Regions from separate parts of the Arthrobacter rhombi genome, predicted to be linked through region 2. Evidence: predicted binding sites of a transcription regulator. Region 2 holds the regulator's gene; the other holds the start of a gene.
What was found. Region 2 encodes HspR, which represses chaperone genes until heat shock. Its sites were predicted from a motif close to AAGTTGAGTCNNNNNGACTCAACTT; they were not measured.

Region 1: a site for HspR is predicted at 2,891-2,915, ahead of ABD088_RS01360 (ATP-dependent Clp protease ATP-binding subunit). Genes of this name have one in related genera too.

What each region holds. Positions count from the first base shown of each region.
Region 1 is NZ_BAAAIV010000003.1:75,192-91,238, forward strand. It holds gene ABD088_RS01340 (YidH family protein) at 1-268, opposite strand, end outside; gene dhaM (dihydroxyacetone kinase phosphoryl donor subunit DhaM) at 397-1,083, opposite strand; gene dhaL (dihydroxyacetone kinase subunit DhaL) at 1,080-1,721, opposite strand; gene dhaK (dihydroxyacetone kinase subunit DhaK) at 1,722-2,720, opposite strand; gene ABD088_RS01360 (ATP-dependent Clp protease ATP-binding subunit) at 2,960-5,545, shown strand; gene ABD088_RS01365 (MFS transporter) at 5,766-7,682, shown strand; gene ABD088_RS01370 (APC family permease) at 7,679-9,181, opposite strand; gene ABD088_RS01375 (TIGR00730 family Rossman fold protein) at 9,324-10,310, shown strand; gene ABD088_RS01380 (AraC-like ligand-binding domain-containing protein) at 10,330-11,277, opposite strand; gene ABD088_RS01385 (TetR/AcrR family transcriptional regulator) at 11,374-11,964, opposite strand; gene ABD088_RS01390 (primary-amine oxidase) at 12,104-14,041, shown strand; gene ABD088_RS01395 (hypothetical protein) at 14,044-14,478, shown strand; gene ABD088_RS01400 (metallophosphoesterase family protein) at 14,475-14,987, shown strand; gene ABD088_RS01405 (PLDc N-terminal domain-containing protein) at 14,994-15,212, opposite strand; gene ABD088_RS01410 (hypothetical protein) at 15,313-15,612, shown strand; gene ABD088_RS01415 (NAD(P)/FAD-dependent oxidoreductase) at 15,631-16,047, opposite strand, start outside.
Region 2 is NZ_BAAAIV010000004.1:392,523-408,569, reverse strand. It holds gene ABD088_RS04415 (MMPL family transporter) at 1-1,441, shown strand, start outside; gene ABD088_RS04410 (hypothetical protein) at 1,565-1,687, shown strand; gene ABD088_RS04405 (DEAD/DEAH box helicase) at 1,709-3,409, shown strand; gene dnaK (molecular chaperone DnaK) at 3,653-5,512, shown strand; gene ABD088_RS04395 (nucleotide exchange factor GrpE) at 5,528-6,157, shown strand; gene ABD088_RS04390 (DnaJ C-terminal domain-containing protein) at 6,245-7,228, shown strand; gene ABD088_RS04385 (heat shock protein transcriptional repressor HspR) at 7,291-7,737, shown strand; gene ABD088_RS04380 (alpha/beta hydrolase) at 7,748-8,686, shown strand; gene trmB (tRNA (guanosine(46)-N7)-methyltransferase TrmB) at 8,743-9,609, opposite strand; gene ABD088_RS04370 (polysaccharide deacetylase family protein) at 9,644-11,170, opposite strand; gene ABD088_RS04365 (YccF domain-containing protein) at 11,308-11,724, shown strand; gene ABD088_RS04360 (VOC family protein) at 11,850-12,308, shown strand; gene clpB (ATP-dependent chaperone ClpB) at 12,443-15,049, shown strand; gene ABD088_RS04350 (septum formation family protein) at 15,046-15,633, opposite strand; gene ABD088_RS04345 (DUF3073 domain-containing protein) at 15,830-16,047, shown strand, end outside.

The DNA.
Region 1 (16,047 bases), on a different contig from region 2:
ACACGGCCCCGGCGCTGATCAGGAGGCCAATGCAGATCACCATGATCGAGATGGCCTGGCGCAGATCATGCGGGAAGGAGTCGAAGGCAAACGCCTCCAAGGCGATCCCGCCAGCCAGGAACGCCAGCGAGGTGCGGATCCAGGCCAGGAAGGTGCGTTCGTTGGCCAGCGTGAACCGAGGATCCGGTTCATCTCCACCGGGCAGGACCTTGCCCGCCAGCCATCCGCGCTGCGCCGGCTCCTGCTCGTTGCCTGGTTCGGCCACCATCGTCCTTCCCGGGTGGGCGCGCTTTCGCGCCCGGTGTCGCTGGTTATCCTACCGGCCAGCATGCGCGACTCAGCCGCACCAGTACTGCCGGGCAGGGTGGCCGGGCATTCTCCGTCCGTTCCGCGCCGCTAGGATTCGCCGAAGCCCGTCTCGACGGCGTGCCGGACCACGTCGAGCGCCTGCTGCGCCTCTGGACCCGATGCGCTGACGTGCAGTTCCGCGCCTTGACCGGCGCCCAGGGTCATCAGCATCATGACCGACTGCGCATCGACCCCGTTGATCTCGATCTCGACGTCCAGGGCACCCAGCTCCGACGCCAACGCCGCCGCCGGACGGGCATGCAGGCCCAGCGGATTGACGAGTGTGAACACTGACGTCAGCGGCGCCGGGGCCCCAGCGTCCACCTCCGGCCCGGACGGGCCCGGTCGGGCCGACCCGGCGGGACTCCACGCCGATTCCGCTGCACGAAGCACGGCGTCCTGGTCGGCCCCTCCTTGGGCCGCAACAGCCGCCGCCACCGCGCCCTCCACCAGGGGCGCATCCGCCAGGCAGGCCGCGGCGGGCCGGTCCAGGAACTCGATGGCGGCCTCGGCCGTCATGACCGCCGATCCGAGATCAGCCAGGACCACTACCCCGTCACCGCTCTCCGCCTCGCCCAGTGCCGCCATGATCCGGTCCAACGAGGTGCCCACGCTCCCGTCGTCCATGCCCCCGGCCGCGACCAGGACCACGTCGTGCGCCATCTGGGATGCCAACTCCACCACGCCCGCGGCCAGCTGGGCGCTATGGGAGACCACCACCAGGCCGACGGTCATGAGGCAATCCCTGCGGCCGCGTCCGCAGCGGCGCGCAGGATGAGCGCCGACGAAGCAGCCCCGGGGTCGCGATGCCCCACGGCGCGTTCGCCCAGGTAGCTGGCGCGCCCCTTGTGCGCGATCAACGGATCGGTGTCCACGGCCCCTGCCTCGGCAGCGGTGGCCGCCGCCTCCAAGACGGCCAGCGCCCCCTGCCCCTGCGCGGCGGAGGCGGCATCCACAGCAGGGGTCCAGGCATCGATCATCGTCTTGTCCCCCGGCGCTGCCTTGCCCCGGGCGACGACACCGTCGCGCGCAGCGGTCAGTGCCGCCACGAGGGCACCGGCATCGAGGGTCTCGGCTTCGCCCACCGCGCCGGCCGCACGCAGATAGGCAGTGCCGTACAACGGGCCCGCGGCGCCACCAACGGTGGACATCAGGGTCATGGCCGCCAGCTTGAAGGCGCTGCCCGGGGTGGGTGGGGCCTCCGCGTCCAGCTTCGCCACCAGGGCCTTGAAGCCGCGGTCCAGGTTCTCCCCGTGGTCCCCGTCTCCGATGGCCCGGTCCAGTTCGCCGAGCTCCACGCGGTGTTCTGCCACCGTGGCAGCGCTGCGTCGCAGCCAGTCGATGGCCCAGTCGGCTCCCAGGGTGTCGGCCATCTACTTGCCCCACCGCAGTGCCGGGGTGGCAACGGGTGCATCCCATAGCCCGGTCAGCTCGTCGTCGAGCCGCAGGACCGAGATGGAGCAGCCCTGCATATCCAGGGCGGTGATGTAGTTCCCGACCAGGGACCGGGACACCGACAGCCCGGCATCCTGCAGGACCTGGACCGCCCGCCGGAAGACGATGTACAACTCACTGGTCGGGGTCGCGCCCATGCCGTTGACGAACAGCAGGACCTTCTCCCCCGCCACGGGCTTCAGGTCCGCCAGGATGGGTTCCAGCAGGCGATCGGTGATGCCGTCCGCCGGTTCCAGGGGAATCCGGTGCCGGCCGGGTTCGCCGTGGATGCCGATGCCGATCTCGATTTCGTCATCGGCCAGCTCGAAGCTCGGGACCCCCGCGTGCGGGACGGTGCAGGCACCGAGCGCCACCCCCATGCTGCGCACGTTGTCGTTGACGCGGTTGCCGATGGCGGCGACGTCGTCGAGCCCATCCCCCCGTTCGGCCGCGGCCCCGGCGATCTTCTCCACCAGGACCGTGCCGCCCACGCCGCGACGCCCGGCGGTGAACAGCGAGTCCTCCACGGCGACGTCGTCGTTGACCAGCACCGTGCGCACCTCGATCCCCTCCGCCTGGCACATCTCGGCGGCCGTCTCGAAATTCAGGACGTCGCCGGTGTAGTTCTTCACGATGTGCACGACGCCGGCGCCGGTGTCGGCGGCACGTGTCGCCGGAATGATCGCGTCGGGGGTGGGCGAGGTGAACACCGGTCCGGGAACGGCGGCGTCCAGCATCCCGTACCCCACGTACCCGGCATGCAGCGGATCGTGGCCGCTGCCACCACCGGAGATCAGCCCCACCTTGCCCTGCTGCCCCGTCTTGCGGGTGACGAAGAGTGGATCCCGGTGGATGGACACCAGATCGGCATGTGCCAGCCCGAATCCGTCCATCGACTCCTGGACGACGGCTTGGGGGTCGTTGATCAGCTTTTTCATGTCAGCACACTCCGGGATCTCGAAACTGCGGCACGGGTCCGACGACCGGCTGGCCGTCGGACCCAACCCTTGCCAGCAGACTACTCGGGGCCCCCGCTCCGGGATAGGTTCGGCCCGGATCGGAGTCCGCCAAAGACCTGGCGCAGGAATAATCCCGGCACGCCTGCGTTAACTTGAGTAACACACACTCAACTCTCTACACTTGAGCGCAAGACGCTCAAGTTACCTTTGGAGGATCAATGCCAACGTTCTTCGGACCAACCGGGTCGGGCAACGGCTCATTTGATGACTTCCTGGCCCGCTACCTGCAAGGCCAGCGCGCCCCACAGGCAGGCCGTCCCATCGACATCACCCGGTTGCTCAGCCGCCGGACCCACGAGCTGCTCGCGCAGGCGGCCGGATTTGCCGCCGAGCACGGCCACGCCGAGATCGATGCCCTGCACCTGCTGCGCGTCATGCTCGAACAGGAAGGTCCCGTAGCGCAGTTGAACGCAGCCGGCATTGACGTGGCGGCCATCGTCCGCGACGCCGAACAGCGTCTTCCGCAGACCTCCGCCCGGCACGATGGCGGCGCCCCGTCACTGACGGCCTCGGCCCAGCGGGCCCTCTTGGATGCCCGGCAGGTCGCCCGCGCCTTCGGCTCCACCTACATCGACCCCGAACACCTGTTCGTCGCCTTCGTCCTGAACCAGGACTCCCCCGCCGGCCAGGTGCTGGCCGCCTCGGGAGTCACCCCGGAATCGCTGCAGCACATCGGTGCCGCCGCCGCGCAGCAGGCCGCAGCTGCCGGGCAGCCCGGTGCGGCCCCCGACGCCGCGGGAACTGCTTCCGCCTCCGAGACCCCGATGCTCGATACCTACGGCACCGACCTCACCGCCCTGGCCAGCGAGGGCAAGCTGGACCCGGTGATCGGCCGTGAACAGGAGATCGAGCAGACCATCGAGATCCTGGCCCGCCGCACCAAGAACAACCCCGTGCTCATCGGCGAGGCAGGCGTCGGCAAGACAGCCGTCGCCGAAGGCCTGGCCCAGGCCGTTGCGGCCGACGACGTCCCCGCCCAACTGCACGGCAAGCGGGTCATCTCCCTGGACCTGCCCGGCATGCTCGCCGGCACCCGCTACCGGGGCGACTTCGAGGAACGCCTGACCAAGACCATGGACGAGATCGCCTCGAACGCCGGCGAATACATCGTCTTCATCGACGAGCTGCACACCGTCGTCGGGGCCGGCGGCTCCGGCGAGGGCGGCGGCATGGACGCGGGCAACATCCTCAAGCCACGCCTGGCCCGGGGCGAACTGCGCCTGATCGGTGCCACCACGCTCGGCGAATACCGCACCATCGAAAAGGACCCGGCGCTGGAGCGCCGTTTCCAGCCGGTCACCGTGGGGGAACCCACCCAGGAGGACGCCATCAAGATCCTGACCGGCCTGCAGGACCGGTATGCCGAGCACCACCACGTAACCTACACCGAAGGTGCCCTGCGCGCCGCGGTCGAGCTCTCGGCCCGGTACCTCACCGACCGGTTCCTGCCGGACAAGGCGATTGACCTGATCGACCAGGCAGGCGCCCGGCTGAGCCTGCGCCGCGGCCCGGCGGTCGATGTCGAGGCGCTGCGCGCCGAGCTGGCGGACCTGGAGTCGCGCAAGAGCAATGCGGTGGCCGGCGAACGCTTCGAGGAGGCCGGTCAGCTGCGCGATGAGATCGCCGGGCTGACCGAACACCTGGAGCAGGTGGCAGCCACCGGCACCGCCCCGCGGGCGGCGACCGCCGAGGTGGTCGACGAGGGACAGATCGCCCAGATCATCTCCCGCGCCACCGGCATCCCGGCATCCCGCCTCACCGAGGGCGATCGCGCCCGGCTGGCGAAGCTGGAAGACGAGCTGCACTCACGGGTCATCGGCCAGGACGATGCGGTCTCCGTCATCGCCAAGTCGGTGCGGCGCAACCGCACGGGCATGGGCGACGCGTCCCGGCCCGTCGGCAGCTTCCTGTTCCTGGGCCCGACGGGCGTGGGCAAGACGGAGCTGGCCAAGTCGTTGGCCGTGTCCCTCTTCGGGAAGGAAGACGCCCTGCTGCGCTTCGACATGAGCGAATTCGGCGAGCGCCACACGGTCTCCCGCCTGGTCGGGGCGCCTCCGGGCTACGTCGGATACGGCGAGGCCGGGCAGCTGACCGAGAAGGTCCGCCGCAATCCCTACTCCGTCATCCTGCTCGATGAGGTGGAGAAGGCGCACCCCGACGTGTTCAACCTGTTGCTGCAGGTCCTGGACGACGGACGCCTCACCGATGGGCAGGGCCGCACGGTCGACTTCCGCAACACGGTGGTCATCATGACGTCCAACCTCGGATCGGAGTTCCTGGCCAGCAAGACCGGGGCCATGGGCTTCAACCCGCAATCCGGCGACACCACCGGCTTCGGCTCCGAGAAGGCACTGCGTGACCGGGTCATGGGCCGGCTGCGCGAGACGATGCGGCCGGAGTTCCTGAACCGGATCGACGAGATCGTGCTCTTCCGCAAGCTGGAGAAGGCCGAGCTGCGCCGGATCGTGTCACTGCAGCTGCGCGACACCGAGGCACGGCTGACGGCCCAGGACATCTCCTTCACCATCGACGACAGCGCGGTGGATTGGATCGCCGAGCACGGCTACGAGCCCGAATACGGGGCGCGCCCGCTGCGCCGGGTCATCCAGCGCGAGGTCGATGACGCGATCGCCGACCTGTTGGTCAGCGGACAGGTGCACGACGGCGGCTCGGTCACCGTGGCGGCCCACGGGGACCAGCTGCAGGTCACCGGCACCGCGGCCAGCGCACCACTGGCCGCGTAGCCCGCACGATCACCACCGGACGCCCCCGCTACCTGCAGGACAGGTGGCGGGGGCGTCCTCGTCCGCGCCCAGGTGCTGCGAATCCCACCGGCGGCAACCCGCGACGCAGTGTGTCGCCCGCGGCAGCCACCGCCTTGACGTTGACCTAGGCAACGGTGTTGCCTGACTGGGGGGTCAACGGCCGTTCGCCCCTCCGTTTTCCCCCGGAAGGCCACGTCCCGTGCCGCTTCGCTCCGTCCCCGCGTGGGCCACCACCTCAGTCCTGGCCCTGTGCGGCATGGTCGTCTCCCTCCAACAGACCCTGGTGGTCCCGTTGCTGCCGGAGTTCCCCCACATCCTGGGCGTCTCGGCAGATGATTCCTCCTGGCTGGTCACCGCGACCCTGCTCAGCGCGGCGATCTTCACCCCGATCATCTCCCGCATGGCCGATATGTACGGCAAACGCAAGATGCTGCTGCTGGCACTGGTCGTCATGACGATCGGCTCGCTCGTGGCAGCCGTCGGCGGCACGTTCCCCGCACTCATCGCCGGACGCGCGATGCAGGGCTTCGCCTCCTCGCTGATCCCGGTGGGCATCTCGGTGCTGCGCGACGAACTCCCCAAGGAGAAGGTGGCCTCGGCCGTCGCCTTGATGAGTGCCACGTTGGGCATCGGTGCCGCCCTGGGCATGCCGCTCTCCGGCTTGTTGTTCAACGCCTTCGGCTGGGAGTCGCTGTTCTGGGTCTCGGCAGCCCTGGGCGCGGTGTTCATCGTCGGTGTCCTGTTGCTGGTGGAGGAATCGAAGATCACCACGCCGGGACGCTTCGACGTGCTGGGGGCGTTGGTGCTGTCCCTCATCCTGACCGCGGCGTTGCTGGCGATCTCCAAGGGTGCGAGCTGGGGCTGGTCCAGCCCCCTGGTCCTGGGACTGTTCGCGCTCTCCCTGGCCCTGCTGGCCGGATGGATCCCCCTGCAGCTGCGGATCAACCAGCCCATGGTCGACCTGCGCACCACCGTCAAACGCCCCGTCCTGCTGACCAACATCGCCTCGTTCTTCATGTGCGTGGCGATGTTCGTGAACATGCTCGTCACCACCCAGCAGCTCCAGGTCCCCAGCGGCACGGGGTATGCCTTCGGCCTCTCGGTGCTGATGGCCGGCCTGGCCATGGTGCCCTCCGGGCTGGCCATGGTGGTGCTCGCCCCCGTGGCCGGCGCGATGATCAACCGCTGGGGCGGCAAGACAGCCATCGTGTTCGGCAGCGCGATCATGGCCGCCACCTATGTGGGCCGCGTCTTCTTCGACAACAGCGTCTGGGAGATCATCGTCGGCGCCACCCTGGTCAACGTCGGCGTCGCCTTCTCCTACGCCGCGATGCCCACCCTGATCATGGCAGCGGTGCCCATCACCGAGACCGCGTCGGCCAACGGCGTCAATGCCCTGGTCCGCTCCATGGGCACCTCGGTGGCCAGCGCCCTGACCGGGCTCATCCTCTCCGCCATGGTCATCAAGTACGACGGCGTCCCCGTCCCCTCGCTCGATGCGCTGCACCTGTCCTTCTGGCTGGCCGCGGTGGCAGCGACGATCGGCATCGGCATCGCCCTGTTCATTCCCGGCGGCAGCCACACCGTGAAGGCGGCAGATGACGTCGAGGAAACCCTGGTGCACGGACGCCTGTCGATGCAGGGACGCACCGGCCTGCCCAGCCCCGCAGTGGTGACGTTCGTCCGTGAGGACGGGGTCCCCGGGGACTGGGCCCGCACCGACCGCGACGGCCACTTCACCGCGGCACTGCCCGGGCCGGGCCGCTACGTGGTGGTGGCCAATGCCGGCGGCTGGGCGCCACGGTCCCAATGCGTCGACTTCTCCGGCGGCGACACCGAGCACGACCTCGAGCTGCTCGACCAGCTCTCCCTCGAGGGGCTCGTCGAGCGCTCCGGGCACCCGGTCGGCGACGCCCTGGTGACGTTGAACGCCGGGGTCGGGGACTTCGTGGCGGCGACCCGCACCGACGCGGACGGCCACTACGTGCTGGACCTGCCCCCGACCGGGACCTACATCGTCACCGGGGTCGCCCCGGGCGGGGCGGCCACCGCCTCGGTCAAGGCCATCCTGCGGGCCCGTTCCGAACGCGTCGACATCAGCCTGCCCGTCAGCTAGTCGAGTTCATCCGGATCCACGCCGCCGCGGCCGATCCCCGCATAGACGCCCGGGCGTGCCGAGCGCAGCCAGTAGGCGCCGATCACGCCGGCGACTCCGGGGAGCACGACGATCGCCGGCAGCAGCCAGCTGAGCACCCCGGTCTGCTCGAGTCCGATGAGCACGTCGAAGTTGGCCACGATCATGCCGAACAACACGGTCAGGGCGACACCGGCTGCCAGCGGTGCCACCGTCGTCGTCCAGATTCCGTGGCCCGAGGGGGTGCGGCGGAAGAACCCGACGACGGCGAAGGACGTCAGCGCCATGAGCAGGACCAGGCCGAACGCCCCCATGTTGGTCAACCAAGTGAACAGCGTCAGGACCGGGAACAGTGCCCCGTATTCGTGTCCGGTACCGGCGATCGCGAAGACGATGATGACGATCAGGGCAATCACCGACTGCACGAGGGAACCGGCCACCGGGGCACCCGTGCGTCGAGAGACGCGCGCCAGGGCCGCCGGCAGCACGCTCTCGCGGCCCAGGGCGAAGACGTAGCGTGCCACGACGTTGTGGAAGGCCACCAGCGCGGCGAGCAAGCTGGTGATGAACAGCAGGTTCGCCAGGTCCACGAACCAGGTAGCGGCGTGGTCGGCCAGGAACACGAACATCAGGTCGGGCCCGAACTCCTGGGACCTGCCCACGACCTGGCTGTCGCCCTCGGCCACGGCCATGGCCCAGGCGGAGAACGCGTAGAACACGGCGATGACGATGACGGCAATATACGTGGCCCGCCGCGCGGTGGTCCGCGGGTCCTTGGTCTCCTCGTTGTAGATGGCACCGGATTCGAACCCCATGAAGGCGGCGATGCTGAAGGCCAGCGCCGCCCCGACGCCGGTGGTGAACAGCGAGGACGGCTCCAGCGATGCGCCACTGATGCCCTCCGGGGCGTTGCCGAACGCGAACACGTCATAGATGATGACGACGAGGAATTCCAGGGCGACCAGGATGCCCAGCACCTTGGCCGAGAGGTCGACCTTGTTCACCCCGAGGATCCCCACCACCAGCCAGCCGGCGAGCGAGCAAAGCCACCAGGGGATCTGGGCGCCGGTCAGGTGGGCCACGAAGGAGGAGAGTGCGAAGCCGAACAGCCCGTTGATGCCGATCTGCATGGCGTTGTAGGCGATCAGCGCGACCCAGGCGGAGCCGACGCCGGCCGGCTTGCCCAGCCCGCGCGAGATGTAGGCATAGAAGGCGCCGGCGTTGTGGACGTGGCGGCTCATGGCCAGGTAGCCGACGGCAAAGAGGATGAGCACCACCCCCAGCACCACGAAGGACAACGGGATGCCCAGCAAGCCGGTGACCGCGTAGTTGCTGGTCACTCCGCCGGCGACGACGGTCAGCGGGGCGGAGGCGGCGATGATCATGAAGACCAGCGCCGGGATCCCGAGCCGGCGTCGGCCCAATCCGGCGTCGGCCGCCGGGGCCCGTCGGACCTGGTGTGGGGCGTTGCTGGTGGACACGGTTCCTCCTGGTGGCTGCTCTCCGGATCGTGACGGAACCGGTCTCGATTCCACTGTGCCCCGGGTCACGTCCGGCGGCTTTGGCTTTGCGTGTCGCCCTCTTGTCCCCCGGCGCAGGGGCCTCTGCCGATAGCGTGGGAGGGTGAACAGCGAAGCCGAACAGATCATCCATGTCAGCGCCGTCGTCGTGCGCAATGCAGCCGGCGAGGTCCTCACCGTGCGCAAGAGGGGAACTGAACGGTTCATGTTCCCCGGGGGCAAACCCGAAGCCGGGGAATCGGCGGCCGAGACGGCTCTGCGCGAATGCGCCGAGGAGATCGGCGTCCGGCTGGAGCCAGAGGGTTTGCGGGAGATCGGGGTCTTCCGCTGCGCCGCCGCCAACGAGCCCGGATTCGAGCTGGTGGCCACGGTCTTCGAACACCCCTCGCAGGCCGAGCCGACCGCGACGGCGGAGATCGCGGAACTGCGCTGGCTCGACCCGACGGCCGCATGGCCGGCCGATCTGGCCCCGCTGCTGACCGAACAGGTGCTGCCGGCCATCACCGGTCGGGCGCGGCCCCTGCCGGGAAACCTCGTCGTCTTCACCGGCTCCAAGACCGGTGAGGGGGAGGCCTATCGGCTGGCCGCCGGCCGGCTCGGCGCGGGGTTGGCCCGCCGGGGCGTCGGCATCGTCTACGGCGGCGGACACGTGGGGCTCATGGGCCAGGTCGCCGATGCCGCCCTCGACGCCGGCGGCCCGGTCCACGGGGTCATCACCCAGGCCCTCGTCGACGGGGAGACCGCGCATACCGGACTGACCACGCTGGAGATCGTGGGCACCATGCACGAACGCAAGGACCGGATGGCATCACTCGGGGACGCCTTCGTCGCCCTTCCCGGGGGCGCGGGGACCCTGGAGGAGTTCTTCGAGGCGTGGACGTGGCAGCACCTGGGCATCCATGCCAAACCGGTGGCCCTCTTCAACGTCGATGGTTTCTGGGACCCGCTGCTGGCGATGATCGATGCGATGGTCGACCGGGGTTTCCTGGCCTCCACGTACCGTGACGCACTGATCGTCAGCAGTGATGTGGACGAACTCCTGGCACGCCTGTCCGTCTGGACCCCGCCGGAACGGAAGTGGAAGAAGTAGCAGCCGGCCGCCGCAACGTTCAGGCGGTGGTGCGCAGAGAACTCGGCGCGTAGCCGTATTCGGCACGGAACGCCCGGCTGAAATGCGCGGCATCGGGAAGCCCGCTGCGGGCACCGATGATGCCCACGGGAAGGCCTGACAAGAGCGGGTCCAGCAATTCCCGGTGGGCGTTCTCCAGACGCCGCCGGCGGATCCATGCGGCGACGGTGGTCCCGGTGGGTTCGAACAGCTTGTGCAGGGTCCGTGCGGAGATGAAGTGCGCCGCGGCAATGCCTCCCGGCCCCAGTGTGGGATCGGCAAGGTGCTGTTCGATGTGGTCCTTGATCCGCTGGAGCTGCAGCGTCCGTTCGAATCCGGCAAGGCGGGGCCCGCTGTGCACCTCGGTGGCCAGGATGGTGCCGAGCAGGTCCACGGCATTGCGGGCCAGCCGGTACCCGATGGTCTCGTCCACCGCGGGCAGCACGTCACCGATCCGGGCGATGCAGGACACCAGCGCACCGGCGACCGGGTCGTCGGCACCCAGCCGCTGGGCGGTCAGCACCGAGAGGTCCACGTCGTCCAGCCCGATGAGGCGTTTGGGGAACATGAGCACCAGCGTGGAGAACTCCTCGTGGAAGCTCAGCGTGTAGGGGCGCTCGGTGTCGTAGATGGCCAGATCGCCCGGGGCGAGGACCGCTTCCCGCCCGTCCTGGACCAGGAAGCCCTGGCCACTGAGTTGCAGGCTGACCTTGTAGTAGCCGGTGCCGCCGTCGTTGATGAGCGCGGGAGTGCGCCGGACCCGGTGGGCCATGGCGTCGACCTCGACGACCGCCAGATCGTGGAGTTCCCGGCCGGAGACCTGGCCGGCGAATGGGCCCGGCCCGACGGGGTCGGCCTCCAGCGGGACGAAGGAGGCCGAGACGATTTCACGCCAGCGGGCGAAGTCTTCCGCCCGGTGGGCCAGGGGGTGGGAGTCCGTCACCGTCATGGTGCTCCTGTCGCTCGGTGATGGGTGTCACATGGGAGTCAAGGTACGCCGTTCCCGCCGGAAAGTCACTATTTTCTCCGTTTGTCGAAAAACAGATCAGGGGGCGAACAGGTCCAAATGGGCGTCCAGCTGGCGCCGCAGTCGCGCCGGAGCGGCATGGTCCGGGTCCAGCGTCGCCGTCACCTGCGCGCCGAGCAGATAGGTGAGCAGCACTTCGACCGCCGGGTCGACCACCACGGAGGCCCGCACCTCCCCGGCATGCCGGGCCTGCTCGAACCAGCCGGTCATCCACTCCCGCCATACGGCCATCGAACCGTCGTTCAGCTGGGCCTTCGCGGGATCATGGATGGCCACATGCCAAAACGGGACCACGATGCGGGCCTCGTCCAGCCGGGTGGCATCCAGCGGCAGGACCTCGCGGCAGAAGGCCCGCAATGCGGACAGCCCTTCCAGCCCCTCGGCGGCGACGCGGATCCGTTCATTGGTCCGCGCAAAGACGTATTCGAAGGTCGCCTGGACCAGCTCGTTCTTGGTCGGGAAATAGGGCTTCAGCGCGCCGTTGGCGAACCCCGCCTCCTCGGCGATCTCGCGCATGGTCGCCCGCTCGAGTCCCAGCCGTGCAATGATCCGCCACGTCGCCTCGACCAGTTCGATCCGCCGTCGGTCATGATCGACGATCTTGGGCACCCGGGTCCACCTTCCGTTCGGCCCCGTCAGGCCGGGGGTCTTGCCACCAGCCTATGCGACCCGTATTCTCTACAGTCATAGAAAAAAGAAGTGATCCACACCACGTTCCGGTGGGGCGCTTCCCAGCGAAAGGCACGCCATGAGCCCCTCCTGCCACGACACCGACACCACCCCCGGCACTGTCACGGCGGGAGCCCACATCCTGCCCACGCCCGCGGAGATCACCGCCGTGGTCGGCGTCCTCCGCGAGGGCGGGTACTTCCCCGACTCCTCCCGCATCGCCTACCTCGGCCTGGCGGACCCGCCCCGGAACCGGGCGGATGACGCCGCGGTCGAGCGCATCTTCCGCGTCTTCACCCTGGACACCGCCGGCGGTCCGGCCCGGGACCTGAGCGTCAGCGCCACCGCGCATGCGGTCCTCGACGCCACCGAACTGGATACCGCCGAAACCGGCGAACTGCCGGTGCTGGAGGAGGAATTCGAGGTGGTCGAGCAGATTCTGTCCACCCACCCGGAATGGCTGGCCGCCCTGGACCAGCGCGGGCTCGACGTGGAGAAGGTCCGTGTCGCCCCGTTGTCGGCAGGGGTCTTCGAATACCCGGAGGAGAAGGGCCGGCGCATCCTGCGCGGTCTCGCTTTTGTCCAGGAGCACCCCGGGGATTCCGCGTGGGCCCACCCCGTCGACGGGCTCGTCGCCTACGTGGATGTCACCAACAAGACCGTCGACCAGGTCCTGGACATCGCCGTCGTCCCCGTCCCTGCCGAACACGGCAACTACACGGACCCGGAGCTGACCTCTCCGGTGCGCACCACGCAGAAGCCCATCGAGATCACCCAACCCGAGGGACCGAGCTTCACGGTCACGAACGGCAACCACGTCGACTGGGAGAAGTGGTCCCTGGACATCGGGTTCGATGTCCGCGAGGGCCTGGTCCTGCACAACATCGGCTTCGAGGACCAGGGCCGCACGCGGCGCATCCTGAACCGCGCCTCGATCGCCGAAATGGTCGTGCCCTATGGCGATCCGTCCCCGGTACGCAGCTGGCAGAACTACTTCGACACCGGCGAATACCTGGTCGGCCAATTCGCGAACTCGCTGGAACTGGGCTGCGACTGCCTGGGCGAGATCCACTACCTCTCCCCCACCGTGGCCGATGCGCTGGGCAACCCGCGCACCATCACCAACGGCATCTGCCTGCACGAGGAGGACGCCTCCATCCTGGCCAAGCACTCCGATTTGTGGAGCGGGATCAACTACACGCGCCGCAACCGCCGTCTGGTCATCTCCTTCTTCACCACCGTCGGCAACTACGACTACGGCTTCTACTGGTACCTCTACCTCGATGGCACCATCGAGTTCGAGGCCAAGGCCACCGGCGTCGTCTTCACCAGCGCGCACCCGGGCGGCGACTACCCGTACGCCTCCGAGATGGCTCCGGGCCTCGGCGCTCCGTTCCACCAGCACCTCTTCGGGGCACGGCTGGACTTCGCCCTGGACGGCGGTGCCAGCCGGGTGCTGGAGGAGGATGCGGTGCGCGTGCCCATGGGCCCCGGTAACCCGCGCGGCAACGCCTTCACCCGCAGCCGCACCGTGCTCGCCACCGAATCCCAGGCAGCCCGCGACGCCAAGCCGGAGGCCGCCCGCACCTGGGTGGTGCAGAATCCGCAGGCCGTCAACCGCCTCGGCGAACCGGTCGGCTACAAGCTCCACCCGCAGGGACAGCCGACCCTGTTGGCGGATGAGGGCTCCTCGATCCACCGCCGGGCGACGTTTGCCTCCAAGGCGCTGTGGGTGACCCGGCACGACGACTCCCAGCGCTACCCCACCGGGGACTTCGTCAACCAGCACCCCGGTGGCGCCGGCATCCCCGCATGGATCGAGGCCGACCGGGACCTCGACGGCCAGGACGTCGTCGTATGGCACACCTTCGGGCTCACGCATTTCCCGCGCACCGAGGACTGGCCGATCATGCCCGTGGATACCGTGGGCTTCAAGCTGCGGCCCGAGGGCTTCTTCGACCGCTCCCCCGTGCTCGACGTCCCCGCGCCGGGGGCCGGCAGCTCCTGCCACCAGTAGCCATGTCGGCCTGGCCGGGGTTCGCCGCGGCGGGCCTGACCGCGGCGTCCGTGGTGCTGCACGTACTGATGGTGGTGGACGGCGGCCATGGCGCCGCCCTCGGCATCGTGTTGGCGGTCATGGCCGTGTCCTGCGCGGGATGCGCCGTCCACTCGGTGCTCCGGCCGGGCTGCCGGGGTTCGTTGGCCCTGGTGGGCATGTCGATCACCATGGCGTTGGCCCACGCGGTCATAGCCCTCGGAGTCCCGGGCGGAATGGGCATCCATGCCGTGCACGACGGCGGATCCCACCTGAGGGGGGCCGGGGCAGCAGGTGCCGAACATGGCCAGCTGATGCTGCTGGTCATCGGGGTGGAACTGGCAGTGGCCTGGCTGGCGGCCTACGCGGTGCATCGCGCCCGCGCCGGTGCCGGGGTTCGTGGGAGGATGCGGGCATGAGCACCCGCCTGGTCCTGATTGCCGACACCCACCTCCCGAAGCGCGCCCGCGGACTGCATCCTGATCTGTGGCGGGAGCTGGAGGCGGCCGACGTCGTCTTCCATGCCGGCGACTGGGTCGAACCGGCCCTGCTGGACGAGTTGGAGCGGCGCTGCCGGCGGCTGGTCGGGGTGTGGGGGAACAATGACGGCGACGAGCTGCGCTCGCGGCTTCCGGAAACCGCACGGGTCGAGATCGAGGGCATCCGGTTCGCGATGACCCATGAGACCGGCGCGGCCACGGGCCGGGAAAAACGCTGCGCCGAAGCGTTCCCGGACACTGACGTGCTGGTCTTCGGGCACAGCCACATCCCGTGGGACACCACCGCCGACACCGGGCTGCGCCTGCTGAACCCCGGTTCGCCGACGGACCGGCGCCGCCAGCCGGTGTGCACCTACATGAGCGCCGTGGCCGATGCCGGAGTGCTGCGCGATGTCACGGTGGTCCCGGTCGACCGGGTCACCGCCTGACGGGGCCTACTTCTTGCGCCCGATGAGGAAATAGGCGATCGGACCGCCGAAGTTCAGGAAGCTGACGGCGAACCACAGGAGTTTGGGCCCCTTCACCTGTGCCGCGGGTCGATCCTTGAGGTCCTTCAGCGCGGCACCCTGCAGCGCCACCTGGGCCGCCCCCAAGACCATGACGCCGATCTTGCCGCCGGCGCCGAGTTCGTTGAACCGTTTCTTGGCTGCCATGATGTCTCTCCCTGTTCGTTGCCCGTAGACGCCACCCTACGTCCGCAGCTACGGCAGATGCACGGCAATTTGTTCGCCCGGGCCGGCGTAGCCTGTCCCCATGTACGTAGAGATCACCGGCGCCCACCAGGCAACCATTCACGAGCTGGACAACCTCCGTGAGCTGAAAGTCGTGGCACCGGACCTCGCCAGCGCCGACGTGGCTTCCGCGCTCGAGGCGGCTGGCTGGGGAACGTTGGATGGCGACCACGCCTGGTTGTCCATCGGTGCCCTGAAATCTGCCGGGGCGGAAGAAGGCACCGCTGGGGGGGAGGGCTTCGCCCAGATGCTCGGCTACGCCGCCTCGCAGGGCTGGGTCTCCACCGACGGCTTGCAGGTCCGCGCCCATCTGGAGTGCTGATCGACGCGGACCCGCGCCTTAGCGCAGTGGGTTGAAGTGGCGCATCAGCGGCGATACCGGCTGCCCGGTCATCTCGGCGGCAAGCATCTTGCCGGTGAGCGGACCCAGGGCAACGCCCCACATGCCGTGGCCGCCGGCGACGTGCACCCGCGATGACTTCGTGGCCCCGATCAGCGGCAGTCCGTCGGCGGTGCACGGCCGGGCACCCACCCATTCCTCCTGCCGGTCCTCCCAGTCGATACCGGTGAACATCGGCGAGGCGGCGTTGATGATCGCCTGGATCCGGCGGGGGTCCAGCGGTGCGTCGGCGTTGCGGAACTCCATCATGCCGGCAACGCGGAAGCGGTCCCCGAGCGGGGTGCAGGCCACGCGTTGGGCCGGGAAGTAGATCGGGTGGGTGGGCATGGCATCGGGCTTGACGGTGAAGCTGTAGCC
Region 2 (16,047 bases):
GGCCGCGACGGACTACTCGCTGTTGCTGGTGGCCCGGCACAAGGAGGCGATCGCCTCCGGGGCGGGGCGGCTGCAGGCGGTCCGTGCGGCAGTCCGCGGGGCCGGAGCGCCGATCGTCGCCTCGGCGGCAACGGTGACCGTGGGGCTGTTGTGCCTGGTCTTCTCCGATCTGAACTCGAACAAGGCCCTGGGCCCGATCGGGGCCTCGGGGATCGTGTTCTCCGTCCTGGCCACGCTCACCCTGCTGCCCGCGCTGTTGGGATTGCTGGGCCGGGGCGCCTACTGGCCGCTCATCCCGCGCCACCACGACCATGTCCCGTCCTCCCCGGTGGACGGCGCGGGCCTCTGGGCGCGCACGGCCCGGCTGGTGCGCCGGCATCCGCGCCGGATCTGGATCGCCACTGCCCTGCTCCTGCTGGCAGGATGCACCGGGGTCAGCCAATTGCAGGCCACCGGCGTCCCGCAAAGCGACCTGGTCCTCGGGCAGACCGAGTCGGCCAGCGGGCAGGAGGCGCTGGCCCGGCACTTCGACGCCGGGGCGGGCAGCCCGGCCACCGTGATCGTCGATTCCGGCCACGGCGAGGCCGTGCTCGAAAAGGTCAAGGGGGTCGACGGCGTTGCCGACGCCTTCCTGCAGGCCCCCGGGGGAGCGCCCGCCGGCGTCGGTGCCCCCGGCGCGGAAACCCAGCCCCAGGTCGTGGACGGCCACGTGCTGCTGAGCGTGACATTGTCCGACGCCGCCGATTCGACGGCCGCGCAGGATACGGTCACGGCGCTGCGGACGGCGACCCATGCCGTGGATCCCGATGCCCTGGTCGGCGGTCCCAGCGCCGTGGCCCTGGACACCAACCTCACGGCGGAGGCGGACTTGGTGAAGATCATCCCGCTGGTGCTGGGGGCGATCCTGCTCATCCTCGTCCTGCTGCTGCGCTCGATCGTGGCACCGGTGCTGCTGGTCCTGACGACGGTGCTCTCCTACGGAACGGCCATGGGCGTCTCTGCCCTGGTCTTCAACGGTGTCTTCGACTTCCCCGGGGCCGACCCGTCGGTGCCGCTGTTCGGGTTCGTGTTCCTGGTGGCCCTGGGGGTGGACTACAACATCTTCCTGATGACCCGCGTGCAGGAGGAATCGCGCCGGCACGGCACCCGGGACGGGGTGTTGCGCGGGCTGGCCGTCACCGGGGGAGTCATCAGCTCGGCGGGCATCGTGCTGGCAGCGACCTTCGCGGCACTGGGCGTCATCCCGATCATGTTCCTGGTCCAGCTGGCCTTCATCGTCTCCTTCGGCGTCCTGCTCGACACCCTGGTGGTCCGGTCGCTGCTGGTCCCGGCGCTGGCCTACGACCTGGGCGATCGGATCTGGTTGCCCTGGAAACCGGGGACCCGGATCGGCGACGCCGCGGCCGACGCTGCGCCGCCCGTGAGATCCGGCACACAATAGGAAAGGCGTGGAAGCCGCTGCTAGACTGATGGGCAGTGGCTCCACGCTTTCCGGCTCCGGTCGGATGCACGCGGGCCCTGCGTCGACAGATTTGACCCTTTTCCCGCCGCCCCGGCATCACCCATGATGCACCGGCAGCAGCGGCGGAAGACCCATCGCCTCCGGGCGATTGGCGGAGCACCCCACCTGGGGGCCCAGGCCATCCTCTTCTTCGGCGACCTGCGCGCCGAACCCGGTTGCGCATAGCAACGACCGAAAGCAGCCCCCGTGAGCGTTTCCTTTACTTCCCTTGGCGTGCCCGCACGCCTGGCCGACATCCTGTCCGCCCAGGGAATCGATTCCGCCTTCCCTATCCAGGAAGCCACCCTTCCCTCCACCCTGGCCGGCAAGGACGTGCTCGGCCGCGGCCAGACCGGCTCCGGCAAGACCCTGGCCTTCTCCCTGCCGCTGGTGGCCCGCCTGGCCGCCGACCCCAAGCCCCGCAAGGCCCGCTCCCCGCGCGCCCTGATCATGGCACCGACCCGCGAGCTGGCCACCCAGATCAGCAAGGTCGTCATCCCGCTGGCCGAGGGCGCCGACCTGCGCACGGCCGTCGTCTTCGGTGGCGTCTCCCAGGTCCGCCAGGAAAAGGACCTCAACGCCGGCGTCGACATCCTCATCGCCTGCCCCGGACGCCTGGAGGACCTGCTCAAGCAGCGCGTCGCCGATTTGTCCCGCGTCGAGGTCTCCATCCTCGACGAGGCCGACCACATGGCGGACCTCGGCTTCCTGCCGGTGGTCAAGCGCATCCTGGACCAGACCCCGCGGGGCATCCAGCACATGCTCTTCTCCGCCACCCTGGACAACGGTGTGGACAAGATCGTCCAGCGCTACTTGAGCAACCCGGTCGTCCACTCGGTGGATTCCTCGCAGGCCGCGGTGGACACCATGGACCACCACGTCTTCATGGTCGACGCCGACTCCAAGAAGGAGCTGGTGCTCGAACTGGCATCGGGCACCGGGCGCCGCATCATGTTCATGCGCACCAAGCACCACGCCAAGAAGATGGCCGTCTGGCTCTCCAAGTCCGGCGTGCCCGCCGTGGACCTGCACGGCAACCTGAGCCAGAACGCCCGTGACCGCAACCTCGCCGCCTTCGCCGGTGGCGACGCCCGGGTGCTGGTGGCCACCGACGTTGCCGCGCGTGGCGTGCACGTCGATGGAGTCGAGCTGGTGGTGCACATCGACCCGCCGGCCGAGCACAAGGCGTACCTGCACCGCTCCGGGCGCACCGCCCGGGCCGGGTCCTCCGGAACTGTGGTCACCATCGCCACTCCGGACCAGCAGGGCGACGTGAAGTCGCTGCTGCGCGCCGCCGGCATCAAGGTCCCGCTGGAGCGGGTCACCCCGCAGGCCGCCTCGGTTGCGGCAGTGCGTGGCGACAAGGCCGAGCCGGTCAGCTACGTGGCACCGACGCCGCACTCCACCCCGCGGGCGAAGTCCTTGGCAGATTCCGACGCCGCCGGTGGCCGTGGCCGCCGTCGTGGTGGGCGCGGCAACTCCCGTCCGGGCCGCACGGAGGCCCCCTCCGGCGATCGCCGCCCGGCGCGCGATGGTGCCGACCGTTCACGCGATGCCCGCAACAACCGCGGCGAAGGCGCCGGTCGTCCGGCCGCCGAACGCGGTGAGCGCGGTGGGCGTGACGGTGGCCAGCGCGGCGACGGCATGGGAGGTCGCGCAGGCGGCACCCAGCGTGCCGGCGGCCGCAGCCGTGCCGGACAACGCCAGGGCGCACCCCGCGCCGAAGGGCGCGGCGGCGATTCCAGCAGGTCCGCTTCCTCCTCGCGTCCGTCCTCGTCGGGCAACCGCGGTTCCAACACCATCGGCGAAGCCATCGGGTCCAAGGCCCAGGAGGCCCTCGGCGCGGGTCGTCCCGGCCGTGGCCGCGGCAGCCGCCGGGCCGGTGCCCCGCAGTCCAACCGCAAGTAGGCTCCCAGCTGCCGGACCCCGAGTCCGTCAACCAGGTTCCTGAAGGCGCCGCTTCCCCCATCATGAACGGGGAAGCGGCGCCTTTTTGCATCCCCCCACACCACCCCGAAACCAAACTTGAGCGGATCGCACTCAACTTCGAGTTGACATCAAAATGAGCCTGAGTAGACTTGAGTGCAGAACGCTCAACCTCCCGGGTTGGGCGGAGAACCCAGCATTTCCCACCGGAAAGAAGGATGCATTATGTCCCGTGCCGTAGGTATCGACCTCGGAACCACCAACTCGGTCGTCTCCGTTCTGGAAGGCGGCGAGCCCACCGTCATCGCCAACGCCGAAGGCGCACGCACCACGCCGTCCGTGGTGGCCTTCTCCAAGGCAGGCGAGGTCCTGGTTGGCGAAATCGCCAAGCGCCAGGCCGTCAACAACATCGACCGCACGATCGCTTCCGTCAAGCGCCACATGGGCACCGACTGGACCACCACGGTCGATGACAAGAAGTACACCGCCCAGGAGATCTCCGCGCGGACCCTGATGAAGCTCAAGCACGACGCCGAGTCGTACCTGGGTGAAAAGGTCACCGACGCGGTCATCACCGTCCCGGCCTACTTCAACGACGCCGAGCGCCAGGCCACCAAGGAAGCCGGCGAGATCTCGGGCCTGAACGTCCTGCGCATCGTCAACGAGCCGACCGCGGCCGCACTGGCCTACGGCCTGGACAAGGGCAAGGAAGACGAGCTCATCCTCGTGTTCGACCTCGGCGGCGGCACCTTCGACGTCTCCCTGCTCGAAGTCGGCAAGGACGAGGACGACTTCTCCACCATCCAGGTGCGTTCCACCGCCGGCGACAACCGCCTCGGTGGCGACGACTGGGACCAGCGCGTCGTCGACTGGCTGCTGGCCCAGGCCAAGTCCAAGGGTGCAGACCTGTCCAAGGACAAGATCGCCCTGCAGCGCCTCAAGGAAGCTGCCGAGCAGGCCAAGAAGGAACTCTCCAGCGCGACCAGCACCAACATCTCGCTGCAGTACCTCTCGGTCACCGCCGACGGCCCCGTCCACCTGGACGAGCACCTGAGCCGCGCCAAGTTCCAGGACCTGACCAAGGACCTGCTCGAGCGCACCCGCAAGCCGTTCAACGATGTCATCAAGGAAGCCGGCGTCAAGGTCTCCGACATCGCCCACGTCATCCTCGTCGGCGGCTCCACCCGCATGCCGGCCGTGGCCGACCTGGTCAAGGAGCTGGCCGGCAAGGAAGCCAACAAGGGCGTCAACCCGGATGAGGTCGTCGCCGTTGGCGCCGCACTGCAGGCCGGCGTCCTGAAGGGCGAGCGCAAGGACGTCCTGCTGATCGACGTGACCCCGCTGTCGCTGGGCATCGAGACCAAGGGCGGCGTGATGACCAAGCTCATCGAGCGCAACACGGCCATCCCGACCAAGCGGTCCGAGACCTTCACCACCGCGGATGACAACCAGCCGTCCGTGTCGATCCAGGTCTTCCAGGGCGAGCGCGAATTCACCCGCGACAACAAGCCGCTGGGCACCTTCGAACTCACCGGCATCGCACCGGCCCCGCGTGGCGTGCCGCAGGTCGAGGTCACCTTCGACATCGACGCCAACGGCATCGTGCACGTGTCCGCCAAGGACAAGGGCACCGGCACCGAGCAGTCGATGACCATCACCGGCGGCACCTCGCTGGCGAAGGAAGACATCGAGCGCATGGTCCAGGAAGCCGAGGAGCACGCAGCCGAGGACAAGGCCCGCCGCGAGGCAGCCGAGACCCGCAACGCCGCCGAGCAGTCCGCCTACTCCGTGGACAAGCTCATCAAGGACAACGAGGACAAGCTGCCCGAGGAGGTCAAGACCGAGGTTCAGGCCGACGTCGACGCCCTGAAGGCTGCCCTTGAAGGCCAGGACAACGACGACGAGGTGAAGGCCGCCTACGAGAAGCTCCAGGCGTCCCAGACCAAGCTCGGCGAGGCCATCTACGCCCAGGCCCAGGCCGACGGCGCAGCCGGCGAAGCCGGTGGCGAGTCCACCGGTGCCGAGGCCCCGGAAGAGGACATCGTCGACGCCGAGGTTGTCGACGAAGACGACGAGAAGAAGTAAGGCGGTTCGATTCCGATGCCACACCACGGCAACGAAGAAGAGCACGGCGAAGAGCCGGTGCGCTTCACGGACAAGCGCAAGGTCGATCCCGACACGGGTGAGGTGCGTGATGCCGCAGGGCAGGAGGACGTGACCGCAGCCGAAGACGGCGTCGAGACCGAGGACGCGCTGGCCCAGGCCGAGCAGATCCTCAACGAGGCCGGTCAGGAGCAGCCGCCCGCTGCAACGACCGACGGCGAAGCGGAGCTGCGCAACGACCTGCTGCGTTTGCAGGCCGAGTACGTCAACTACCGCAAGCGCGTCGAGCGCGACCGGGAAGCAGTACGCGATCTGGCCGTCCAGTCGGTGTTGAACAGCCTGCTGCCGGTGCTCGATGACCTGGACGCCGCGCGCAAGCACGGCGACCTGGACGAGGGCCCGTTCGCGGCGGTGGCGAAGAAATTCGACACCATCCTCGCCGGCCACGGCCTGGAGCGCATCGCGGACGCGGGGGTCGCCTTCGACCCCAACGTCCACGAGGCACTGATGCAGCAACCCCACCCCGAGGTCCCCGAGGACCACGTGGCGCAGGTGCTGCGCAACGGCTACCGGAAGGGCGACCGGGTCATCCGTGCGGCCCAGGTGGTCGTCTCCACCGGCGAATAGCACCACCCCTCCCCGGCCGTCCCACACCAGTGGGGCGGCCGGGGACCCCTTAACTTTCCCGAACCACGCAGAAACAGGAGGCGCCCGATGGCCAGTCAGGATTGGGTCAACAAGGATTTCTACGCCATCCTCGGCGTCTCCAAGGATGCCAGCGACGCCGACATCAAGAAGTCCTACCGCAAGATGGCGCGCAAGTACCACCCGGATACCAACCCCGGGGACGCCTCGGCGGAGCAGAAGTTCAAGGACATCACCGAGGCGCACTCCGTGCTGTCCGACCGGGAGGAACGCGAACAATACGACGCGATCCGGGCCATGGGCTCCGGTGCCCGCTTCTCCGCCGGGGGAGCCGGCGGCGGTCCGGCAGGCGGCGGCGGCGCAGGTTTTGACGACATGTTCGGCAACCTGTTCAATTCCGGTGGTGCCCGCCGCGGCGGCGGGTTCCCCGGCGGGGGACAGGTTCCCCCCGAATTCGCCGACCTCTTTGGCGGCGGCGGCGGTTTCGGCGGCTTCCAGCAGGCACCCCAGAAAGGGGCCGACCGCACCGCCTCGACCACCATCTCCTTCGCCGGTTCCATCCGCGGCACCACCATCGGGCTGCGCGAACCGGATGGCGAGGTCATCGACGTCCGCGTCCCCGCGGGCATCCGTGACGGCCAGAGCGTGCGCGTACGCGGCAAGGGCCAGCGCGGCCCGGCCGGCAACGGGGACCTGATGGTCAAGGTCTCGGTCAAACCCCACGCGTTTTTCGCCCGCGAGGACAACAACATCAGGATCCACCTGCCCGTCGGCTTCGCCGAAGCCGCGCTCGGGGCCACCCTGGAAGTCCCGACACTGACCGGGGAGACCGTGAAGATGAAGGTCCCCGCGGGAACCTCGTCGGGTCGGACCCTGCGCCTGAAGGGCCGGGGTGTGAAGACCTCCAAGGCCACCGGCGACCTGCTGGTGACCATCGACGTCGTCGTCCCCCAGAAGCTCAACGCCGAGGCCCAGGAGGCGGTCAGGTCCTTCGCCGAGGCCACCGCTGACGCCAACCCCCGGGAAGGGCTCGCCGCGAAGGCGGTACTCTAGCCCCGACGCCGCCCCACCGGGCGGCTGCACGTCACACGGATGGACCACGAGGAGGGAATCACATGTCAGAGGGCAAGGCACTGGCCATCAACGACCGGTTCATCCCGGTCTTCGTGATCTCCGTGGCCGCCGAGCTGGCGGACATGCACCCGCAGACACTGCGGCAGTATGACCGGATGGGCCTGGTCTCGCCGTCGCGCCAACGCGGCAAGCAACGCCGCTACTCCAAGCACGACGTCGAATTGCTGCGTGAGGTGCAACGGCTCTCCAAGGACGGTGTCTCCCTGGAGGGCATCCGGCGGGTCCTGGAGCTGGAGAACCAGGTCGCCGCGTTGCGCGCCCGGGTGGCCGAGCTGAGCAATGAACTCGAGGACGTCAGCCGCCGCTCCTCGGAGCTGCAACGCGTGTTCGCGGCCGGTGCCGGAGCCGGGGACGTGGTCAGCCTCTCGCGCGGCCAACGTCCACGCGCCCGGAGCCAGGCAGTCGTCATCTGGCGCCCGCAGGACTAGGCACACCGGCATGGCTGACACACCACCGGCCACGGTCGCCGAACTGATCGCCCGGGCCGAACACCGCTTCGAGACGGCCCAGCTCCGGCGCGACGCGATGGACCAACGCCGCAAGGCGGCCATCGACGGCGTCGCCCACGCGCTGCGGCCCACCTCGATGGATCCGCGGATCCCCACCCGCCGGTTGCTGTTCCTTGACCTGGACGGTCCCGATCCGCTAGCCGCCGTGGTGCTCGGGGATCCCGATACCGCCACCCACTTGACCTGGCAGGTCTCCGGAGCCGGCATCCGCCCGGGCACCGCACTGTGGGGCAGCGCCCGCGAAGCAGGTGAACTGCTGGTGGCCCAACGCGCTGCCGGTGCCGAACGTCCCGCGGTGATCGCCTGGCTCGGCTATCCGGCACCTGGGCTGCTCCGGGCCGTCTTCAACCGGGCCGCCCGCACGTCGGTCGAACGCCTGGCCCATGACATCCGGCGCATCGGTGCCCTGCTGCCCGCGGACGTGCACACCGGCATCGAGGCCCATTCCTACGGAGCCACCCTCTCCGCCCACGCGCTGGCCCGGCTCGCTGGCGAGGCCGTTCCCGCAGGGGCCCGGCGTACCCGGATCGACACGTTCGCCACCACGGGTTCCGCCGGCATCCCGGCGCAGCTGCTCGCCGACCCGCAGACGCTCGGCGTGCCCCTGGACCGCCGCTTCGAGGCGGTGGCCACCCGCGACCACCTCGCCCGGTGGGGGCGTCTGCTCAGCAGGCGGACCGCGGTGGCGGGTCTGCCGTTCGCCGTCGAGGGCCATCCGGACTCTGGCCTGCAGGCAGTCACCGGGCACAACACCTCCCGCTACGTCCCCGGTGCCGCCCGCGCCGAATACGGCTACCGCGACCCGGGAACCCTCTCCCTGCACAACCTCGCGAGGATCCTCATCGGCGCAACGCCGACCTGGACATAGCGGGGTCCCCTGAACGAGCAGCCGAGGGGAGGCGACGGCCTGCTTCCGCCGTCGTCCTAGCCCGGAGTGTCGTTCCTGCGGTAGGCCAGGTCGAAGACCAGCCGGCCGGCGGCCACTGCCTTGCCCTCGAAACTGGTGCGGATCCGGCCTTCATAGCGCGGCGCCCAGCCGCCGGTTTCGTCGACGAATCCCGGTTCCGGATCATGGCCCTCCAGCCCGCCGCGGCGCACCTGGGTCAGCGGTGAGTCCGTGCCGGACTGCTCGCCGGGATGCAGCGAGGTGAAGTCCTCGGAAGCGTCCAGGATCCTGCGCATCTGCTCGGCGTAATGGGACCAGTCGGTGGCCAGCCGCCAGGTTCCTCCCGGCGCCAGGACCCGTGCGGCCTTGGGCAGGAACGACTCCTTGATCAGGCGGCGCTTATGGTGCCGCGTCTTGTGCCACGGATCGGAGAAGAAGATCCACAGTTCGTCGACGGAACCGGGCTCGAGCATGACGTCGAGCACTTCGGGTGCATTGGCCTGCACGGCCCGCACGTTGGTCAGGCCCTTGGCATCGATCCGGGCCATGAGCTGGGCCAGCCCCGGGAGGTAGACCTCCACGGCGAGGAAGTCGCGTTCCGGGTGGGCCTCGGCGGCCGCGGCTATGGCCTCGCCCAGCCCGGTGCCGATCTCCACGGTCAGCGGTGCCCGGCGCCCGAAGGCCTGCTCCGCGTCGAAGCTGAAGTCCTCGTGGACCGACGTGTCAGCGTGGTCTCGGGGGACCTGGATGACGTAGTCGCCGGAGAGGCGGTCCCAGGAGTCCTTGCGCTTGCCGTGCAGGCGCGATCCGCGGCGCACGAAGGACACCGGATCGGTGCGGTAGAAGCTCAGGTCGTCGACGGCCCGACCGCTGGCCGGGGGCTTGGGCGCTACAGGATCATTCATTGGACCAACGTTAGCCGCCGCCGGGTACCGGACGCTATTTGCCGGTGGGACCGTGGCTGTAGGCCACCTGGGCCTTCGGGTTCGAGGACTCCAGGAGCTCGGACACCGTGACGAAGTGGTACCCCTGTGCCGCGAGCCGATCCAGGATGCGCGGCATGGCGTCAACCGAGGTCGGGTGGATGTCGTGCATCAGCATGATCGCCCCGGGATGGGCATCACGCAGCGCGGACCGCGCGACGATATCGGCATCGCGGTGCTTCCAGTCGAGGGTGTCGACGTCCCACAAGATGACGGGGGTGTGGACCAGGCGGTTCACCTCGCGGTTGGTGGCTCCATACGGCGGCCGGGTCAGCGTCGGTGTGGAACCGGTGGCCGCCGCAACGGCATCGTCGGTCCTGCCCAGTTCCTCCCGGGCCTGCTCCGGGGCCAGACCGGGTAGCGACCGGTGCGACCAGGTGTGGTTTCCGATCTCGTGTCCGGCGTCCGCTGCCTGCTTGAGCACCTCGGGGTAGCGCTGCGCGTTGGGGCCGACGACGAAGAAGGTCGCCCGGGCGTCATGGTCGGCCAGCATGGACAGCAGCCGGCCCGTCGACGGTCCCGGACCGTCGTCGAAGCTCAGGGCGATGCATTTGACCTTCCGGCAGTCCGGCGATGTGCGGGTGGTCGGCTGGCCGGCGGCCCGTGGCGTGGGACTGGCCCCCTCGCGTCCTGTGCCATCGCCGGAGCCGTCGTCCTGCGGCGTGGACGTGACGGGTGCCGGCTCCATGCCTGCCGCGCGGACGGCGAGCCCCCGCTGGCTGAGCAGGGGGAGCAGATCCTCTGCGGCGATCGTGGCGATGACCGGTGAAACGGATCCCGGGGCCACCGAGTAATCGTCGAACTCCACCAGGGCGTTGCCCCGGGCATCGAAGTTCACTGAGTCGAACAACGCCGCAGCGGGTGAGGCGGCCTCTTCGGGGAAGACGTCGTCGTCGGCTGCCAACTGCTCGGAGGTCAGTGAACGGAACCGCTCCCAGTCCTTGTCGGAGTCGAACAAGTCCCTCGGAGCCAGGGTTTTCCGGTCCTCACGGTCATACCAGAGCGTGCGGTAGGACGATCCGCCGCTGGCGCCCAAGAAGGTATATGTGCTCTGCCGGACCCCGAGCATCCGGTCCGAGGAACCGGTCAGGGTCGAAGAGGTGTTCAACTCCGGTGGGGCGACACCGTCGAAGGCCTGTGGCGAGAGATCGTCGACGTAGTGGTCGATGGTGCCCTGGAGCGCCCGCTCCTGGCTCTGGCCGAATTCCGGTTCGCCCGGAAGGGTGTACCAGCTGGCGTGGATGTTGCGCTGCTCGTCCGAACGGCTGGCCCGGTCCACCCCGGCCAACAGCCGCTCATTCGTTTCCCCGTCGGCGGCGTCGCCGGCATCGATCGGTGCCGGCGTACCGACCCCGGCCCCGGCGCCGTCGGGCGCCGGCAAAGAGGCGTTGGGGGACAGCGAGCAGCCGGACAGCAGGGAAGCCATCAGCAGGCCGACGATCCCCCAGCGCAGGGGGAGGCGCCGAGTCATCATGGGTTCCATCTTCACCCGTTGAGGTTACCGTCCAGTACCAAATGCGGGGTTCGGCCGATGATCGTTAGCAAAACTTAAGCGGACGACGGCGAAACCAGGGTGATCCCGGATGGCGGGGAGCGGATCCAACGGGCAGACTGGAGGGCATGAGCGGACCCGTGAACCTGATCCTGAACATCATCTGGCTGGTCTTCGGCGGCCTCTGGCTGGCCCTGGGGTACCTGCTGGCCGGCATCGTGTGCTGCCTGCTGATCGTGACCATCCCCTTCGGGCTGGCTTCGTTCCGCGTCGCCAACTACGCGCTGTGGCCCTTCGGGCGGACGATCGTGGACCGTGGCGGTCGCACCGGCTTCTTCTCGACCCTGGGCAACGTCATCTGGATCCTTGTCGCCGGCATTTGGATCGCCATCGGCCACGTGCTGACGGCCATCCCGATGTTCGTCAGCATCATCGGGATCCCGCTGGGCATCGCCAACCTCAAGCTCATCCCGGTATCCCTCGTGCCGCTGGGCAAGGTCATCGTGCCCTCGGGGTCGCGCCTGCCGATGGGCCCTGCCGCCTGACTATTCCCCGGCGGTGACGAGGCGGCTACATTGGGGGTGGGCCGCGGTGTCCGCGGCATGGCCACCCCGAAACCAGCCTTTTCGTGCCTGCCGGTGGCCCGGGTCCGGAACCTGGGAGGTTCCCCATGCAAGACATCGTCAATTGCCTGTGGTTCGAGGACCGTGGCCTGGAAGCCGCCCACTTCTACACGGACCTGTTCCCGAACTCCCGGCTCCTGGGCCAATCTCCCGGCCCGGACCCGGATGTTCCGATGACGGTCTCCTTCGAGTTGGACGGCCGGTCGTTCGTCGCCCTCAATGGTGGGCCGATGTTCACCTTCAACGAGGCGGTCTCGTTCCAGATCATGTGCGATACGCAGGACGAGATCGACCACTATTGGGACGCGCTGACGGCCGGTGGTGAAGAATCACGTTGCGGATGGCTCAAGGACCGTTTCGGGGTGTCCTGGCAGGTGGTTCCCGTGCGCCTGCCGGAGCTGCTGTCCAGCGAGGATCCCGCGGTCGCGCAACGGGTCGCCGAGGCCTTCATGCCGATGAACAAGCTGGATATCTCCGTCCTGGAGGCGGCCGCCGCCGCGCAGTGAGCCCGTGTGGGCCGTGCGCCGGGAGGGGGATCTGTCCGGAGGGCCTATGCCCAGGGAATAATCCGCACCGATCAAGACTTGAGCGTAGTAGACTCAAGTATTGAAAAGGGTTGGACTGCCAGGAAAGGATCCGCATGGACACCAAATTCACCACCAAAAGCCAGGAAGCGCTCTCAGCCGCGGGCATGAACGCCTCCACCGCAGGAAATGCGCAGGTGGAACCGGCGCATCTGCTGAAGGCATTGATGGATGAACGGGGCTCGCTCGCCGTCGAGTTGTTGAAAAAGGCAGGCGTGGACCCGGAAATAGTTTCCGTTGCCGCCAGCAACGCGATCCATGACCTGCCCGCCTCCTCCGGCACCACTGTCGCCCAGGCCCAGTACTCACGCGCGTTCCTGCAGGTCATCAATTCGGCCACCCAGGCCGCCACCGATCTCGGGTTCGGAAGGGTTTCCGCCGAGCACCTGCTGCTCGGGTTGGCATCAGACGCGGGGACAGCAGGCCAGATCCTGCGCAATTCCGGGGCGTCGTCGGAGGCCCTGAAGGCGGCCGTCGAGGGACTGCGCGGCGACAATCCACGCGACACCGAGGACCCCGAAAGCACCTTCGAGGCACTGGAGAAGTTCGGTACCGACCTCACGGCCATCGCCCGGTCCGGAAAACTGGATCCCGTCATCGGCCGCGACGCGGAAATCCGGCGGGTGGTCCAGGTGCTCTCGCGGCGTACGAAGAACAACCCGGTGCTCATTGGCGAGCCGGGCGTCGGCAAGACCGCCGTGGTGGAGGGACTGGCCCAGCGCATGGTGGCCGGCGACGTCCCCGAATCACTGCGGGGCAAGAAGCTCGTATCCCTGGATCTCGGCTCGATGATTGCCGGAGCGAAATACCGTGGCGAGTTCGAGGAACGCCTCAAGGCAGTGCTCGAGGAAATCCGGGATTCCGACGGCCAGGTGGTCACGTTCATCGATGAGATCCATACAGTCGTCGGTGCCGGTGCCTCGGAAGGGGCGATGGACGCCGGGAACATGCTCAAGCCGATGCTGGCACGCGGGGAACTGCGCCTGATCGGTGCGACCACGCTCGACGAGTACCGCCAGAACATCGAGAAGGACCCCGCGCTCGAACGCCGGTTCGCCCAGGTCTATGTGGGGGAGCCCAGCGTTCAGGACACGATCGGCATCCTGCGCGGTCTGAAGGAACGCTACGAGGCCCACCACAAGGTCGAAATCGCCGACTCCGCGCTCGTGGCCGCCGCGACGTTGTCCAACCGCTACATTTCGGGCCGGCAGCTGCCGGACAAGGCCATCGACCTCGTCGACGAGGCCGCCTCGCGGCTACGCATGGAAATCGACTCGGCGCCCGAGGAGATCGACGAGCTCCGCCGGGTCGTGGACCGCATGACCATGGAGGAACTTGCCCTCAAGGGCGAGAGCGACGCGGCATCCCGCGAGCGACTCGAAGCGTTGCGCACCGAGATGGCCGATCGACGGGAGCGCCTCGATGCGCTGAACGCCCGGTGGGAAGCCGAAAAGGCCGGACTGAACCGGGTCGGGGACCTCAAGGTCGAACTCGACGGTCTGCGCTCCCGCGCCGAACGCCTCCAACGCGACGGTGACCTCGAGAAGGCCTCGCGCCTGCTGTACGGGGAGATCCCGGAACTCCAGCGCCAGCTGGACCAGGCACAGGCGGCGGAACAGGACGTACGCACCGAAGCCATGGTCTCCGAAGAGGTCACGGCCGATGACATCGCCGACGTGATCTCGGCGTGGACGGGCATCCCGGCCGGTCGCATGCTCCAGGGGGAGAGCCAGAAGCTGCTCGGCATGGAGTCGCTGCTCGGAGAACGGCTGATCGGCCAGCGATCCGCCGTCGCAGCGGTATCCGACGCGGTGCGCCGCTCCCGGGCCGGGATCTCCGACCCCGACCGGCCCACCGGATCGTTCCTGTTTCTCGGGCCGACCGGCGTGGGCAAGACGGAGCTGGCCAAGGCCCTGGCCGATTTCCTGTTCGACGACGAACGGGCCATGGTGCGCATCGACATGTCCGAATACGCCGAGAAGCATTCGGTCTCCCGGCTCGTCGGTGCGCCTCCGGGATATGTCGGATACGAGGAAGGTGGCCAGCTCACCGAAGCCGTGCGCCGCCGCCCCTACTCGGTGATCCTGCTCGACGAGGTGGAGAAGGCCCACCCCGAAGTGTTCGACATCCTGCTCCAGGTGCTCGACGACGGGCGGCTGACCGATGGCCAGGGGCGCACGGTGGATTTCCGCAACGTCATCCTGGTGCTCACCTCCAACCTCGGGTCGCAGTTCCTCGTTGACCCGTCGCTGGACGAAGCGGCGAAGAAGCAGGCGGTGATGAACGTGGTGGACGCCTCGTTCAAACCGGAGTTCCTCAACCGCCTCGACGACGTCATCCTTTTCGACCCGCTGTCGCTCGAGGATCTGGGACGGATCGTGGACATCCAGGTCTCCATCCTGGCCCGGCGGCTCTCAGCACGCCGGCTGGTCCTGCAGGTCAGCGACGCGGCCCGGGAGTGGCTGGCGCTGACCGGATATGACCCCGCCTATGGTGCGAGGCCCTTGCGCCGGCTCGTCCAGCGCGAGATCGGGGACCGGCTCGCCCGGGCAGTCCTCTCCGGCGGAATCGCCGATGGGGACACTGTGGAGGTCGACGCGCCAGAGGGCGAAGAAGGCCTGACGGTCACCCGTTCAGCGGCCGCGGAAGCCGAAGAGGGCTAGGCGGACGACGACGGCAGCAAGGATGCCGTCGTCGTTCCCTCTTCCAGGGAAAGGAAGCAGGCGACGCTGCGGTCCCCGGCATCCCAGGTTCCCGCCGAGGGGCGGCTGAACGCGTAGTTCCAGTTGCCTTCCAAGGCGGAACCGGGATCGAGCCGGATGGCGCGGCAGGCCGCTTCGGCCTTCGAGGTCACGCGTGGATCCCCGGGGTAGGGGACATCATCCAGCGTCTTGACGCCGATCAGCTGGGCGCCATGCGGGGTGGTGCAGGTCACGATGGTCGCCGGATCCAGGGGTGAGGTGAAGTCGGCGAGGCAGTCGCCGACCTGGAACTGGTGTGCGGGCGCATTCTCGGCGATGATCCCGTCAATGCCCGGCGACGGGTCCCGGGCGACGGTGGGCGACGCCTCGGGGTTCGCCTGCATGGCATGGGTGAGCCGGGTGATGCCGAAAACAAGGATCAGGATGATGCCCAGGGCCCCGATGAGAAGCCATCCCGGTGCGATCCCGAACCGATGGCCGCCCTGCGTTTCGGCCGGACGCGCAGGCTGGTAGGACGGCTCGTGCCGGTCGCTGGACTCCTGCACGGTCGCTCCATTCAGGGTAAGTGCGGCGATGAGAGTATTGCCACCTACTCTAGCGGCCGGAACGGGCCGTGCGGGGACGGCGTCCGGGGTCGAAACATGTTAACCTAGGAATACGAAAGAAACAGCCAAATTCTCCGGGGCCTTCCTCTTGGATTGAGGAACCACCTCCGGATCTAGCGATAAAGGGGGTCACGCCATGGGGCGCGGCCGTCAGAAGGCAAAAGCGACACGGCAGGCCAGGGATATCAAGTACTATTCCCCGGCCACCGATTTGTCTGCCCTGCAACAGGAGCTGGGTGGTGGCCGAGGCCATGCCGCCCGGACATCCTCACCTGCCGATGATTCCAGCGACGCGGATTACGCGGAGTATGGGAAGCGGTACTCCAGCGATGACGAAGACGGCGAAGCCCGTCG